DNA from 4 places in the Streptomyces sp. CA-142005 genome. Region 4 is predicted to be linked to each of the others. Evidence: riboswitches for the same ligand, from Rfam matches in the RefSeq annotation. Region 4 holds a riboswitch; each other region holds the start of a gene.

Region 1 (3,616 bases), 1.4 Mb from region 4:
GGCGTGTCGCCCGCGTCGAGGTCGGCGGGGCCTTCGAGGAAGACGTAGTCGTCGACCGCGGCGCCCTGCGGGAGCGCCCTGCGCAGGGCCGCGACCCTCTCGCGGTGGCGCATGAGTTCGATCTCGGCGTCGCGGAGTTCCTCGCGTGCGGCGAGGTAGTCCGCGGACTCGCCGGGCAGCCGGGTGTGCCGCGCCATCGTGTCCTCCTGGACGGGAAGCCCCCCGGGGGGTCATGTCGAGTCCATGGTCGCGGCCGCCCCGCGGGCAGGGCGTGAGGCGTCGCCGTTCCGACGGGTGACAAAGCGGGCAGGAGGGGACGATCGGCCGCCGCACAGCAGGAGATGACAAACATTCAACACTGTGATCTTCACGTGATCTGCGCGGCATGAACTTGTGACAAGTGATCGTCTGCCGATACGTTCACTCATCAGCGTGGCGAGAGGCACTGCTTCGCCCGCCGGTCCTGCTGTCGCACGAAAGGCTTCCGCATGCTCTCCGGGAACGGTCGTCACCGTCGCCCCCGTCAGGCTCCGGCCCTCCTCGTCGCGGCCGGGGTGACCGGCTCCGCCATCGCCATCCCGCTGCTCGGCGCCGCGAGCGCCAACGCGGCCGACGGCACCACGTGGGACAAGGTCGCCGAGTGCGAGAGCGGCGGCTCCTGGAGCGCGGACAGCGGAAACGGCTACTACGGCGGTCTGCAGATCTCGCAGGAGGACTGGGACGAGTACGGCGGCACGCAGTACGCCGAGAGCGCCGACCAGGCCAGCCGCTCGCAGCAGATAGCCGTCGCCGAGAAGATCCTCGCCGACCAGGGCACCAAGCCGTGGGCCATGTGTGCGCTGACCGCCGGGCTGACCTCCCACTCCGGTTCGGTCGACGTCGACCCCGGCGTCGGTGGCTCCGGCGGTTCGGGTGACGCGTCCGGCTCGGCCGGCCACTCCGGCTCGTCCGGTCTGTCGGATTCGTCCTCCTCGGACTCCGCTTCCGGCTCCAACTCCGGCTCGGACTCCTCCGGCTCGGACTCCACCGGCTCCTCCTCGGACGAGAGCACCGCACCGGCCCCGGGCTCGGGCAGCCACGCCACCGGAACCCCGGACGGCGCCGGTGACTTCACCGGAACCAGCACCCCCAAGTCCGACAAGACTGACAAGTCCGGCTCGCGCGACGGCGGAGGTTCACAGGGAGGCGACAGCTCTCCCACAGCAACCCCGAGCGCCGACAACCCGGACAATTACCAGCAGAGTGCCGGTTCCTGGAGCCTGGTCGACACCGGCGCGCTCGGCAGTGGCGGACGTCACCGCGGCGAGAGCGCGGACGAAAGCGTGACAAACGGTCAGAACGCCACGCCTTCCGGCCGCCACGCCGGCCGCGGATCGGACACCTACACCGTCCGCGAGGGCGACTCCCTCGCCTCCATCGCCGACTCCCTTGACGTCGACGGCGGGTGGCATGCGCTCTACGCCGCCAACAAGAAGGTCATCGGCGCCGACCCGGACCACATCGCCGCCGGTCAGACCCTGGAAGTCCATGCCGAAAACGGCGACGGCTAGCGGGAATTGACGCCCCACTTCGCGGCTGATGTCCGGTTTGGTGAAAGTGTGGGATGAGTCTCAGAAGCCCTGATCGTCTTTGAAAATCCGACGATCGCATGTCTACGGTCAGGACCGCTCGTCACCACGAGCCCCGGCAGCCGCAACGCCGAATCCTGCCAGCGGATGCCCGGGAACAGTCGTCGCGTCAAGCGCCGTAGGCAGGAGCGGGGGACCCAAGGTAAGCGCCGGGCCCAGCGGTTGACGCTGGTCCGGCTTGGGGTGAAGCCGCGCCTCGGATGAACGAGTGCGCGGCCGGGCAACTCAACCGGCCCGAACCCGACAGCTCACCTCGCAGGCGTCGGTGAGGGGATCGATCCATGCTGTTCTCCGGCAAGGGCACGCACCGTCGCCCGTCCAAGGCCGTCCGCGCCATCACGCTCGCCGGTGTCGCCGGCGCCGCCGTCGCCGCCCCGCTGATGGCGGCCGGCAACGCCTCCGCCGCCACCGCCTCCGAGTGGGACAAGGTCGCCCAGTGCGAGTCGGGCGGCAACTGGTCCATCAACACCGGCAACGGCTTCTACGGTGGCCTGCAGTTCACCAACTCCACCTGGGCCGCGTACGGCGGCACCGCCTACGCCGCGCGTGCCGACCTCGCCACCAAGGCGCAGCAGATCGCCGTCGCCGAGAAGGTCCTCGCGGGCCAGGGCAAGGGCGCCTGGCCGGTGTGCGGCACGGGCCTGTCGAGCACGCCGTACAACGGCTCCGCCCCGGCGGCCGCCAAGAGCACCACCAAGAGCACCACCAAGAGCACCGCCACCCGCTCCACCGGCCAGGCCGCCACCCGCTCCACCACGCGCACGGCCCCGTCGGCGAGCAAGACCGTCACCACCCCGACCGGCAAGAAGGTCGAGAAGGGCGACGGCGAGTACAAGGTCGTCAAGGGCGACACCCTCAGCGCCATCGCCGAGAAGCACCACGTGGCCGGCGGCTGGCAGAAGCTGTTCCAGCTGAACAAGGACATCGTCAAGGACGCCGACCTCATCTACCCGGGCCAGCAGCTGCACCTGAAGTGACGCCTGGCTCCGAACGGGCTCACAGTGCCCTCACATCCCCGGCCCGCATGCTGAGGGCCTCGTGAGGGCCACCCCCGTCCCCACGGGCTCCCCGCCCCGGCGCGTGTTCCCCCGTACGCGCCGGGGCGGGGTCTTGCGTTTCCCCACTCTTCAGCAGGGCCTCACCGGCAGGCCCCTTTGTTCCGTGGGTGAACAATAGGTACCGTCTGCGTGTCTCTCCTGTCCACGGGACGGTCGGTCGGTGGCCGACGCGCCGGGGACGGTTAGGCTCTAGTCGCAAGGCACAGCCGTAAGGCACACAGCCCCGCACTTCCAGCGTCACATCCAAGAAGGAGATGCTCGTGCCGTCCATCGACGTCGTCGTAGCCCGGGAAATCCTGGACTCCCGAGGCAACCCCACGGTCGAGGTCGAGGTCGGCCTCGACGACGGCAGCACGGGTCGTGCCGCCGTCCCGTCCGGCGCCTCCACCGGCGCCTTCGAGGCCATCGAGCTCCGCGACGGCGACCCGAACCGCTACCAGGGCAAGGGCGTCGAGAAGGCCGTCCTCGCCGTCATCGAGCAGATCGGCCCGGAGCTGGTCGGCTACGACGCCACCGAGCAGCGCCTGATCGACCAGGCCATGTTCGACCTGGACGCCACCGACAACAAGGGCTCCCTCGGCGCCAACGCCATCCTCGGCGTCTCCCTCGCCGTCGCCCACGCCGCCTCCGAGGCGTCCGACCTCCCCCTCTTCCGCTACCTGGGCGGCCCCAACGCGCACCTGCTGCCGGTGCCGATGATGAACATCCTCAACGGCGGCTCGCACGCGGACTCCAACGTGGACATCCAGGAGTTCATGATCGCCCCGATCGGCGCGGAGTCCTTCTCCGAGGCCCTGCGCTGGGGCGCCGAGGTCTACCACACCCTCAAGTCCGTCCTGAAGTCCAAGGGCCTGTCCACCGGCCTCGGCGACGAGGGCGGCTTCGCCCCGAACCTGGGCTCCAACCGTGACGCCCTGGACCTGATCCTCG
Region 2 (3,616 bases), 1.4 Mb from region 4:
GAACAAGGAGACGGCCAAGTGACCGAGCTCGCCACCATGGACTTCCATCCCCAGCCGCAGGCCGGCGAAGCCAAGCCCTGGGCGTTTCCGGCCCCCGAGCGCGCCGCGCTCGACAACGGCCTGACGGTGCTGCGCTGCCACCGCCCCGGCCAGCAGGTCGTCGCCGTCGAGGTGCTGCTGGACGCGCCCCTGGACGCCGAGCCGGCCGGCCTGGACGGCGTCGCCACGATCATGGCGCGGGCCTTCTCCGAGGGCACCGACAAGCACTCCGCCGAGGAGTTCGCCGCCGAGCTGGAGCGCGCGGGTGCCACGCTGGACTCGCACGCCGACCACCCCGGCGTCCGGCTCAGCCTGGAGGTCCCGGCCTCCCGCCTGGCCAAGGGCCTCGGCCTGCTCGCCGACGCGCTGCGCGCGCCCGCATTCGCCGACAGCGAGGTGGAGCGGCTGGTCCGCAACCGCCTGGACGAGATCCCGCACGAGCTGGCCAACCCCTCCCGCCGGGCCGCCAAGGAGCTCTCCAAGGAGCTGTTCCCGCTGGTCTCGCGCATGTCGCGTCCCCGCCAGGGCACCGAGGAGACGGTCGAGAAGATCGACGCCGACGCCGTACGCGCCTTCTACGGCCGGCACGTACGCCCCGCCACGGCCAGCGCGGTCGTGGTCGGCGACCTCACCGGCGTCGACCTGGACGCGCTGCTCGGCGACACGCTGGGCGCCTGGACCGGCACCGCGGGCGAGCCGCGGCCCGTGCCTCCGGTGACCGCCGACGACACCGGGCGCGTGGTCATCGTGGACCGGCCCGGCGCCGTGCAGACACAGCTGCTCATCGGCCGCGTCGGTCCCGACCGGCACGACCGCGTGTGGCCCGCCCAGGTGCTCGGCACCTACTGCCTCGGCGGCACGCTCACCTCCCGCCTGGACCGCGTCCTGCGCGAGGAGAAGGGCTACACCTACGGTGTGCGCGCGTTCGGCCAGGTCCTCAGGTCCGCGCCGGACGGCACGGGCGCGTCGATGCTCGCCATCAGCGGTTCCGTGGACACCCCCAACACCGGCCCGGCGCTGGAGGACCTGTGGAAGGTGCTGCGCACCCTCGCGGCGGAGGGCCTGACCGACGCCGAGCGGGACGTGGCCGTGCAGAACCTCGTCGGGGTGGCGCCGCTGAAGTACGAGACCGCGGCGGCCGTGGCGAGCACGCTGGCCGACCAGGTCGAGCAGCACCTGCCCGACGACTTCCAGGCGACGCTGTATCAGCAGCTGGCCGCGACGGGCACGGTGGAGGCCACGGCGGCCGTCGTGAACGCCTTCCCGGTGGACCGCCTGGTGACCGTCCTCGTCGGCGACGCCTCCCAGATCAAGGCGCCGGTGGAGGCGCTCGGCATCGGTGAAGTGACCGTGGTGGCGGCCGAGTAGAGCGCGCCGTCGCGGCGGCCGGGTGCGCCCGGGAGGCCGCACGCGCGCGTGGGGCCCTGACGGTCTACGGACCGTCAGGGCCCCTGCCGTTTCCCAGCCCTACCCCAGATGCCCGATTTGAGGCGGAGGTTGCCTGTCTGCCCTGTGGCATGCGCTACAAAAGCCCGGATCGGTTTGGGGTTCCCAAGCTGGCTTACGTAGCGTCGCCCAGGCTGTTCGTCGGGCAGTGCGCCGCACCCGCGGCACCGGACAGTCATCGCCGAGTCCCCGTACGGCGCGAGCCAGGGGAGCCGGGGACCCACGCAGTCCCTGGGGTGAATCGGGCGCCAGCGCGAGCCGCGAGGGAGCCCGTAGGAGACCTTCCTGCTCCGAACCCGTCAGCTAACCCGGTAGGCGAGAGGGAAGGAAAGGACCAGCCACTCCATGGCGTTCATGTGCGCCACCGGGAAGCACCGCAAGCCCGGCCGGGTCAAGCGCACCACCGCTCAGGCGGCGGGCATCGCGGCCCTCACCACCACCGGTGTCATCGGCACCCTCGCCGCCTCCCCGGCGCTCGCCGCCGAGAACACCGTGGAGCAGACCGGCCTCACACCGGTCCTCACCCTGAGCGACGACGTGGCCGAGCACATCGCCGCGCAGGCCGCCGCGCAGCGGCAGGCCGCCGAGCAGAAGGCGGCCGAGGAGGCCGCCGCCAAGAAGGCGAAGGAGGAGCGCGAGGCCAGGGCCCGCGCCGCCCGGGAGGCCGAGCGCAAGCGCCTGCTGAACACCTTCGTCGCCCCGATCACGAACTCCTACGTCTCCACCGGCTACCGGGCCAGCAGCTCCCTGTGGTCCTCCGGCTCGCACACCGGCATCGACTTCCACGCGGCGAGCGGCACCCCCGTGCACGCGGTCGGCGCCGGCACCGTCGTCTCCACCGGCTGGGGCGGCGCGTACGGCAACCAGATCGTGATCAGGATGGCCGACGGCATGTACACCCAGTACGGCCACCTGTCGTCCATCGGCGTCTCGGTGGGCCAGCAGGTCACCCCGGGCCAGCAGATCGGCCTGTCCGGCGCGACCGGCAACACCACCGGCCCGCACCTGCACTTCGAGGCCCGTACGACCCCCGACTACGGCTCGGACGTCGACCCCGTCGCCTACCTCCGCAAGCACGGCGTGAACGTCTGACGCCCCCGCGCGCGGCATGCGAAGCCCCGGCTCACCGAGCCGGGGCTTTCGTCGTTTTTCACGGCCGCGACCCGGCCCGCTGACCAAAAAATATCCATGGATTCCGACCCGCCGTCGGAAATTCCGGCTCATTGGAATAGAGTCACGGAACACGCGTCCATCGTCGACGTTTCACGGGGATTAAGGCGGAGGTCGGTCATGCGTATTCCGGCGCACTCGGTGTGCACGGCCATCCGGGACGACATCGTCGCGGGTGTCTACGAGCGCGGCGGCCGGCTGACCGAGGAAGTCCTCGCCCGCCGCTACGGCGTCTCGCGCGTCCCCGTCCGCGAAGCCCTGCGCACCCTGGAGGCTGAGGGCTTCGTGGTGACCCGCCGGCACGCGGGCGCGTGCGTGGCCGAGCCGACCGAGCAGGAGGCCGCCGACCTGCTGGAGATGCGCCTGCTGCTGGAGCCGCTCGGGGCCGCCCGGGCCGCCCAGCGGCGCACCGAGGCCCATCTGAAAGTGCTGCGCGGCCTGGTCAGGCTGGGCCAGGAGCGGGCCAGACGGGGACACAGCGAGGATCTGCGCTCGCTGGGCGGCTGGTTCCACGAGACGCTCGCCCAGGCCTGTGGCAGCCCCTCGCTGACCACGATGCTCACCCAGCTGCGGCACAAGATCGCCTGGATGTACGCGGTGGAGGCGCCGCCGAGCCCGGTGGACTACTGGGCGGAACACGGCGCCATCGTCGACGCGGTGGCGCGCGGCGACGGCGAGCGTGCGCGGGCGCTCACGGCGCTGCACACCGAGCGCGCGACGGCCGTGCACCGGCTGCGCTTTTCCGGGGCCGGCGAGCGTGTGAGGACTTCGCAACACGCCGTAAACATGTCGGGCCTCCGGCATTAACACGGACGCCGTATACAAAGAAGAGTAATTCGGCTGCGCCGTATTTTCGCTGCCCTGATTCCGGTGTGCGCGCAATGAGCCCGGAAACACAGAGCCGCGCCGCCCGAAAAGGCGACGCGGCTCCGGCGTATCAGCGTGCTGCTGTTCAGACCGT
Region 3 (3,616 bases), 180 kb from region 4:
GTGGTAACCGGGCCGGGGCCGCACCGCCTCGGCGGCCAGCAGCGCGACGTAGCAGACCAGATCCAGCACGAGCAGCACGACCGTCACGGTGTGCAGCACGCCGCGGTCGTCGTCGTTCCACAGGTACATGCCCGAGTCCCCGGCGATGAGCAGGTTCGCCCCGGCCAGCGCCGAGATCGCGAGCGCGCCGCCCGCGATCCAGTGGTCGCCCGGCCCCTCCAGCACCTGCCGTGCGTCGAAGTGGACCAGCGCCAGGCCGTAGAGCGCCAGGCCCAGCCAGAACAGCACCAGCGCGGTGTGCGCGAGCCATGCCGTGCGCTCGGCCGTGGCCAGCGTGGCGGCCAGGACGGCGAGCCCCTCTGTGGCCACACAGCACAGGAACACCGCCCCCGGCATGCGCGGCCTCCAGCGCCGTACGACCAGGAACAGCAGCACCGGCCAGAGCAGCGCCGCGAGCGCCAGGAGCGCCTCGGCCAGGGTCTGCCGGCCCAGCGCCGAGATCCGCGTGCCGAGCACCGTGGTCGCGGCGACGGACGTGAGCGCGCCCGGGCTCTCCGCCTCGGTCGCCCAGCGTCCCCGCTCGCCGACCAGCCGCAGCACGAACCCCGCGGCCAGCACGGCCCAGGCGACGCACGTCAGCGCCAGCGCCACCCAGGAGACCGCCTCGTCGCCGGTCATGTGCAGCCCCACCGACAGGATGCCGGTCGCCATCACGGCGGCTCCGGCCGCGGGGGACCGCCCCGCCCACCACACGCGCAGACCTGAGATGCCGGGCATGCGCCGATGCTAGGGAGCCGCGGCGGCCCTGCCCGGAAGGGCACGCGCGCGTGATGAGCAAAAACGCCGGTACGCGTGTATGAGGCGGGAAGAGCGGGCAGCCCCGCGCCTGGACAGGGCGCGCCCACGCGGACGTGCAATTCCCCGGCACGCCCGCGTGGAGCGCGAAAGAGCCGAGGCGCGCCCGGCCCGGGGCAGGCCGTCAGCCCGGGCGGACCACGCTGTGGATGATCGACTCTCCGCCGTAGTAGATGGACTCCTCGCGGACGTACGCGCCCGGCTTGGGGGCGTGGATCATCATGCCGTTGCCTATGTAGACGCCGACGTGGCTGATGTCGTCGTAGAAGAAGATCAGGTCGCCCGGCCGCGCGTCGGCGAGCGAGACCGTGGTGCCCGCATCGACCTGGTCGTACGTGGTGCGCGGAAGCGTGACGCCGGCGGCCTTCCAGGCGGCCTGGGTGAGGCCCGAGCAGTCGTAGGAGTCCGGCCCGGTCGCGCCCCACACGTACGGCTTGCCGATCTGCGCGCGGGCGAAGGCGATCGCCTTCTCGGCCTTCGTGTCGTACGAGCTGGATGTGGTGGTGGACCCGGACGAGTCGGAGCCCGTCGAGCCCGATCCGGACCCTGACCCCGTGGACGAGGACGACGACGAGTCGGCCTGCTGCTGCGCTGCCTGCTGCTGGGCCGCCTGCTGCTTCGCCAGCTCGGCCGCCTTGCGCGCCGCCTCCTGCTGCTTCTCCCGCTCGATGGCGGCCAGCCGCGCCTTCTCCTGGGCGTTCAGCTGCGACAGCAGCTCGCGGGCCGACGCCAGCTTCTTCTGGACGGTGGACTTGGCGGTCTGCAGGTCGTGTTGGGAGTCGTTCAGCGTCTGCAGGCTCTGCGCGGCTTCCCGCCGCTTCTTCATGGTCGTGGCCTGCTCGCCGATGTAGTCGTCGACCGCGCGCTTCTCCCGCGAGGTCAGCCGGTTCATCAGCTGGGTCTGGTCGAAGTAGTCCTGCGGGTCGTTCGCCAGCAGGAAGGTGGCCGTGTCGGGAGCGGCGGCGCCGGTGCGGTACTGGGCCGCGGCGAACGAACCCAGCTCCTCGCGGGCCTTGTTGAGGCGTTCGGTGCGCCGGGCGAGGTCGTCGCGCAGGGCGTCGACGCGGCCCCGCTGCTTACCGGTCCGCTCCTTGGCCGCGTTGTACTTCTCGGTCGCCGACTCCGCCTGGCGGTAGAGATCGTCGACCTTCTTCTCGACCTCCTCCAGGCTCGGCTTGGCGTGATCGGTACGGGGGGCGGCCTCTGCGGTCTGCGAGAGCACGGCCATGGAGGTGAGGGCGGCGGTGGCGAGGGCGGGGGTGCGAAGGCCCGTTCCGATGGTCCCGCCGGGGCGCGGCTTGCGGTGCGACGCCAAGGGAGGCGACTCCTTCCAATGGGCCGCCTACCGGGTTAGCTGTCGGGTTCGGGCGGTGGTTCGGAAGGGTTGCCCTACGGCGGCGTCCCGGGTGGGAGCCGGCCGATTCACCCCAAGGTCGGTGGGTCCCCGGCTCCGGGCGCCCTGCGGCGCGCCGGACTCGGCGGAGGCCGCGCGGCCCGGCGGGGTTCGCCGGTAGGGGTCGTACGGCCCGGACGCACGCTAGCCAACTCGTGTGACTCCTGTGAAGGTTGGTGCGTGATATGTCCGATACATTTTCGTGACCTGGGCCGGGTTTCGCTCCTATGTCATCGGACGGTTCCCCTGTGTGAGCAGGCCGCGGGCCACTCGGCGGTGAAGACCGGCTGCGTTCCGGGCCCGCCATGTTCCGGGGACGGCGACCGGTTGTCGGTGGGGCGCCCTAGACTCGTAGAGCGATGAGCAGCCTCTTTGACGACAGCTTCCTGGCGGACCTCCAGGCCCCTCGCGGGCACGAGGAGGAGCCCCCGCCGCCGCCCGAGGACGATCACGCTCCGGAGTCGCTTCCGGACGATCTGTTCGGCGGGAAGTTCGACGTGCCGCCGGACCGGGACGCGTACTACCGCGACGGCGCCCCGCGCCCCGCCCTCGACGCCGCGGCCCTGCTGGCGGGGCTGAACGACAACCAGCGCGCCGCGGTCGTGCACGCGGGCTCCCCGCTGCTCATCGTGGCCGGCGCCGGCTCCGGCAAGACCCGTGTGCTCACCCACCGCATCGCCCACCTGCTCGCCGAGCGGCACGTGCACCCGGGCCAGATCCTCGCGATCACCTTCACCAACAAGGCCGCGGGCGAGATGAAGGAGCGCGTCGAGCAGCTCGTCGGCCCGCGCGCGAACGCGATGTGGGTGATGACCTTCCACAGCGCGTGCGTGCGCATCCTGCGCCGCGAGTCCAAGAAGCTCGGCTTCACGTCGTCGTTCTCGATCTACGACGCCGCCGACAGCAAGCGCCTGATGGCCCTGGTCTGCCGCGACCTGGACCTCGACCCCAAGCGCTTCCCGCCGAAGTCGTTCAGCGCGAAGATCAGCAACCTGAAGAACGAGCTGATCGACGAGGAGGACTTCGCCGCCCAGGCCACCGACGGCTTCGAGAAGACCCTCGCCCAGGCCTACGCGCTCTACCAGTCGCGGCTGCGCGAGGCCAACGCGCTCGACTTCGACGACCTGATCATGACGACGGTCAACCTGCTGCGCGCCTTCCCGGACGTCGCCGAGCACTACCGCCGCCGCTTCCGGCACGTCCTGGTCGACGAGTACCAGGACACCAACCACGCCCAGTACGCGCTGGTACGGGAACTCGTCGGCACCGCAGAGCGCTCCGCCGAGGACGGCGACACCCCGCCCGGCGAGCACGACCTGCCGCCCGCCGAACTGTGCGTCGTGGGTGACGCGGACCAGTCCATCTACG
Region 4 (3,616 bases):
CTCGGCGTGCCGGGCGTCGTCGCTGAGGTCGGAGTCGAGCAGCTCGCACAGCGCGATGTCCTCGGCCAGGCCGAGGCGGGCGGCGCGTTCGCGCAGCCGGAGCACGGGCAGCGTCGGGATGCCCTCGCGCAGGTCGGTCCCCGGGGTCTTGCCGGACTCGTGCGAGTCGGAGGCGATGTCCAGGACGTCGTCGGCGAGCTGGAAGGCGACCCCGAGCCGCTCGCCGTACTGGGTGAGCACGTCGACGACCGTCTCGTCGGCACCGGACATCATCGCGCCGAACCGGCACGACACCGCCACCAGCGAGCCCGTCTTGCCGCCGAGCACGTCCAGGTAGTGCTCGACCGGGTCGCGGCCGTCGGAGGGGCCGGCGGTCTCCAGGATCTGGCCCGTGACCAGCCGCTCGAAGGCGAGGGCCTGCACCCGGACCGCCTCGGGGCCGAGGTCGGCGAGGATCTGGGAGGCGCGGGCGAAGAGGAAGTCGCCGGTGAGGACCGCGACGGAGTTGCCCCAGCGGGTGTTGGCGCTGTCCACGCCGCGCCGTACGGCCGCCTCGTCCATGACGTCGTCGTGGTACAGCGTGGCCAGGTGGGTCAGCTCCACGACCACGGCCGAGGGCACGACGCCCGGCGCGTAGGGGTCGCCGAACTGGGCCGCGAGCATCACGAGCAGCGGCCTGAACCGCTTCCCGCCGGCTCGTACGAGGTGCTGCGCGGCCTCCGTGATGAACGGGACCTCGCTCTTGGTGGCCTCGAGCAAGCCTTCCTCGACAGCCGCCAATCCGGCCTGGACATCGGCTTCCAGAGCCTGGTCCCGCACGCTCAGCCCGAACGGCCCGACGACGGTCACGAGGGGTCTCCTGTCTGCTGGTGTCTGCTGGCGATTACACGGTTTGTCGATAGGTCGCTGCCATCACTCAACTCAGCGTATCCGGTCCTGTTTCGATCACCGATAGCGCCCACCGGTCCAGCCTGGGCGGTATCGGATCACGACCGGTATGTTTTTGATCAAGTGATAAGAGCGGACATTTATCGACTTAACAGGAATCCAGATGCTTTGTCGCGAGTCGAGGGGGCGAGCGGAGTAATGCCTACGCCCCAGACAACGACAGACGGCCCGTCACGGGTTCCGCGACAGGCTCCACCACGGGCGCCATCACCCACCCGATCCACCCGAACCCCCCATGTCCGATTTGAAATACTTTGTTATTTCGTGAATTGGGTCACGGCCGACCTGCGACCCCCAGGAGCCCGTCAGGCCACCTCCACCCTTGTCACATCGGCGAGTTGAGGGTTGGCAACCGCAAAGGATCAAGTACCCCATATGCCACAGACAAAGGTCAAATAGTACTTAGTGTGCATCCGGTACTTGTTCCCGGCATGTGCTCTCGCATACGTTCCGGGCCGTCGGGCGGACGCCGAATCCTGCCGCCGCCCGCGTGACCCATCGACGAACTCATTCGTACGGCAGGAGCGGGGGACCCAGGTAAGTCGCCGGGCCGGTCGGCACACGTCGCACCGGAACGGCTCGGGGTGAAGCCACGCCTTCTCAGGAAGACGCGGCCGGGCACCTCCCCGCCCGAACCCGACAGCTCACCTCGCAGGCGACGGAGAGGACTTCCCCATGTCTGCTGCCGCCAAGCACCGCCGCCCGCGCAACAACCGCCTGGTCCGCGCCCTCACGGTCGCCGGCACCGGCGCCGCCGTCCTCACCCTCTCGCTCATCGGCGCCACCAGCGCCTCCGCAGCCACCGGCACGACCTCCAAGGCTGCCTCCACCACCACCGCCGGGTACTCGAACAACCTCGACGGCTGGATCCGCGAGTCCCTCGCGATCATGGCCCAGAAGGGCATTCCGGGCACCTACAACGGCATCTATCGCAACATCATCCGGGAGTCCTCCGGCAACCCGAAGGCCATCAACCTCTGGGACTCCAACGCCGCCAAGGGCATCCCGTCCAAGGGGCTGCTCCAGGTGATCGACCCGACCTTCAAGGCGTACCACGTGGCCGGCACCTCCTTCGACCCCTACGACCCGGTCGCGAACATCACCGCGGCCTGCAACTACGCCGCCGCCCGGTACGGCTCGATCGACAACGTGCACAGCGCGTACTGACGGTCCCGCCGACCGGCACGGCATCGGCCGCCCGGTGTGCCCTCACCTGACGGAGGGGCACACCGGGCGGCCGTCGCTCCTTCCGGGGCGGCCGTGTACTGATGTGCCGGTCAGTCGGTCGGGAACAGTCTTTCGAGGACGACGGCGACTCCGTCGTCCTCGTTCGACAGAGTGATCTCGTCGGCCACCGCCTTCAGTTCGGGGTGCGCGCCGGCCATGGCGACCCCGCGCCCCGCCCAGTCGAACATCGGGATGTCGTTGGGCATGTCGCCGAACGCCAGCGCCTCCTCCGCCGCGATCCCGAGCCGCTCGGCGGCCAGCGCGAGACCGGTCGCCTTGGTCACCCCCGACGGCTGGAGCTCCACGGTCCCCGGCCCGGACATGGTGACCGTCGCCAGGTCGCCCACCACGCCGCGCGCCGTGGCCGCCAACTCGTCGTCGGACAGCTCGGCATGGCGCAGCAGCACCTTGCTGATGGGCGCGCACCACAGGTCGTCACGCCGGTCGACCCGCACCGCGGGCAGGGTGGGGTGCGGCATCCGGTAGCCGGGTTCGATGAGCGTGAGCCCGTCGACCCCGTCCTGGTCCACGGCCGCGTACACCTGCCCCACCTCGGCCTCGATCTTGCCGAGCGCGGTCTCGGCCAGCTCCCGGTCCAGCCGGACCGACCACAGCAGGCGGCCGGTCCCGGCGTCGTAGACCTGTGCGCCCTGCCCGCACACCGCGAGCCCCGTGCAGCCGAGGTGCGCGAGGAGCTGCCGTACCCGCGGGGCCGGGCGGCCCGTCACCACCAGGTGCCGGGCGCCGGCCCGCGCCACCCGCGCGAGCGCGGCGAGCGACCGGTCGGAGACGGTGTCGTCGCCGCGCAGCAGCGTTCCGTCCAGGTCGGTGGCGATCAGTGCATATGTGGGGGAGGCTGCCATGATCAGAGAATACGGATACCGGGCCCCACCGACTCACCTTGTCGTCCTGCGCACTTACGTGCTGTTCCACCCCAAGTGGTGCCTTGCGACTCCAGGTTGATGACGGGACTCGGCACGGGCGGTCGGCGGCTTCAGCCGTGGGCCGACGCCAGGTGTTTCGTCAGGCGCGGCGAGGCGAACTCCGTGCCGCAGACGAAGCGCATCACCGGGCCGTACGACGACGCCGCCGGCAGGCCGGTGAAATACAGGCCGGGAACGGACGAGACGTACCCGGGGCCGAGCTTCGGCGTGCCGCGGCTCACCGCGAGCCGGGTACGCAGCTCGTGGCCGAGGAAGTCCATCGCCGCGATGTCGACGCGGTAGCCGGTGGCGGCGATGACGTGGTCCGCTGCGAGCCGCTCGGTGTGCCCGCCGTGGGTGCGGACGGTGAGAACGGGGCTGCCGTCCCGTGCCTCCGCGCTCACGACCCGCTCCACGTCCTGCACCTGCACCGCGCTCTCGAAGCGCTCGCGCAGCCACCAGGCGCCGAGCGGTCCGAGGACCCGGCGGACCAGGAAGTGTCGGGTGGCCTCGGGCAG

What was found. A riboswitch is a leader RNA that binds a small molecule or an ion and turns the genes downstream of it on or off. The one in region 4 is predicted to bind cyclic di-AMP.
Region 1: it holds a riboswitch for cyclic di-AMP, as region 4 does, so the genes downstream of both, ACQPXS_RS20845 (transglycosylase family protein) here and ACQPXS_RS27215 (transglycosylase SLT domain-containing protein) in region 4, are expected to answer to the same signal.
Region 2: it holds a riboswitch for cyclic di-AMP, as region 4 does, so the genes downstream of both, ACQPXS_RS33520 (M23 family metallopeptidase) here and ACQPXS_RS27215 (transglycosylase SLT domain-containing protein) in region 4, are expected to answer to the same signal.
Region 3: it holds a riboswitch for cyclic di-AMP, as region 4 does, so the genes downstream of both, ACQPXS_RS28120 (NlpC/P60 family protein) here and ACQPXS_RS27215 (transglycosylase SLT domain-containing protein) in region 4, are expected to answer to the same signal.

Annotation. Positions count from the first base shown of each region.
Region 1 covers NZ_CP192078.1:4,446,911-4,450,526, reverse strand. Annotated here, with positions in the region: gene ACQPXS_RS20855 (DUF899 family protein) at 1-197, opposite strand, end outside; gene ACQPXS_RS20850 (transglycosylase family protein) at 489-1,550, shown strand; cyclic di-AMP (ydaO/yuaA leader) riboswitch at 1,733-1,905, shown strand; gene ACQPXS_RS20845 (transglycosylase family protein) at 1,910-2,605, shown strand; gene eno (phosphopyruvate hydratase) at 2,941-3,616, shown strand, end outside.
Region 2 covers NZ_CP192078.1:7,194,335-7,197,950, forward strand. Annotated here, with positions in the region: gene ACQPXS_RS33510 (M16 family metallopeptidase) at 1-22, shown strand, start outside; gene ACQPXS_RS33515 (M16 family metallopeptidase) at 19-1,407, shown strand; cyclic di-AMP (ydaO/yuaA leader) riboswitch at 1,655-1,818, shown strand; gene ACQPXS_RS33520 (M23 family metallopeptidase) at 1,831-2,577, shown strand; gene ACQPXS_RS33525 (GntR family transcriptional regulator) at 2,776-3,462, shown strand; gene ACQPXS_RS33530 (HPr family phosphocarrier protein) at 3,608-3,616, opposite strand, start outside.
Region 3 covers NZ_CP192078.1:5,986,987-5,990,602, forward strand. Annotated here, with positions in the region: gene ACQPXS_RS28115 (tellurite resistance/C4-dicarboxylate transporter family protein) at 1-777, opposite strand, end outside; gene ACQPXS_RS28120 (NlpC/P60 family protein) at 980-2,170, opposite strand; cyclic di-AMP (ydaO/yuaA leader) riboswitch at 2,178-2,346, opposite strand; gene pcrA (DNA helicase PcrA) at 2,608-3,616, shown strand, end outside.
Region 4 covers NZ_CP192078.1:5,804,765-5,808,380, reverse strand. Annotated here, with positions in the region: gene ACQPXS_RS27220 (polyprenyl synthetase family protein) at 1-849, opposite strand, end outside; cyclic di-AMP (ydaO/yuaA leader) riboswitch at 1,438-1,619, shown strand; gene ACQPXS_RS27215 (transglycosylase SLT domain-containing protein) at 1,624-2,115, shown strand; gene ACQPXS_RS27210 (HAD family hydrolase) at 2,226-3,038, opposite strand; gene ACQPXS_RS27205 (FAD-dependent oxidoreductase) at 3,170-3,616, opposite strand, start outside.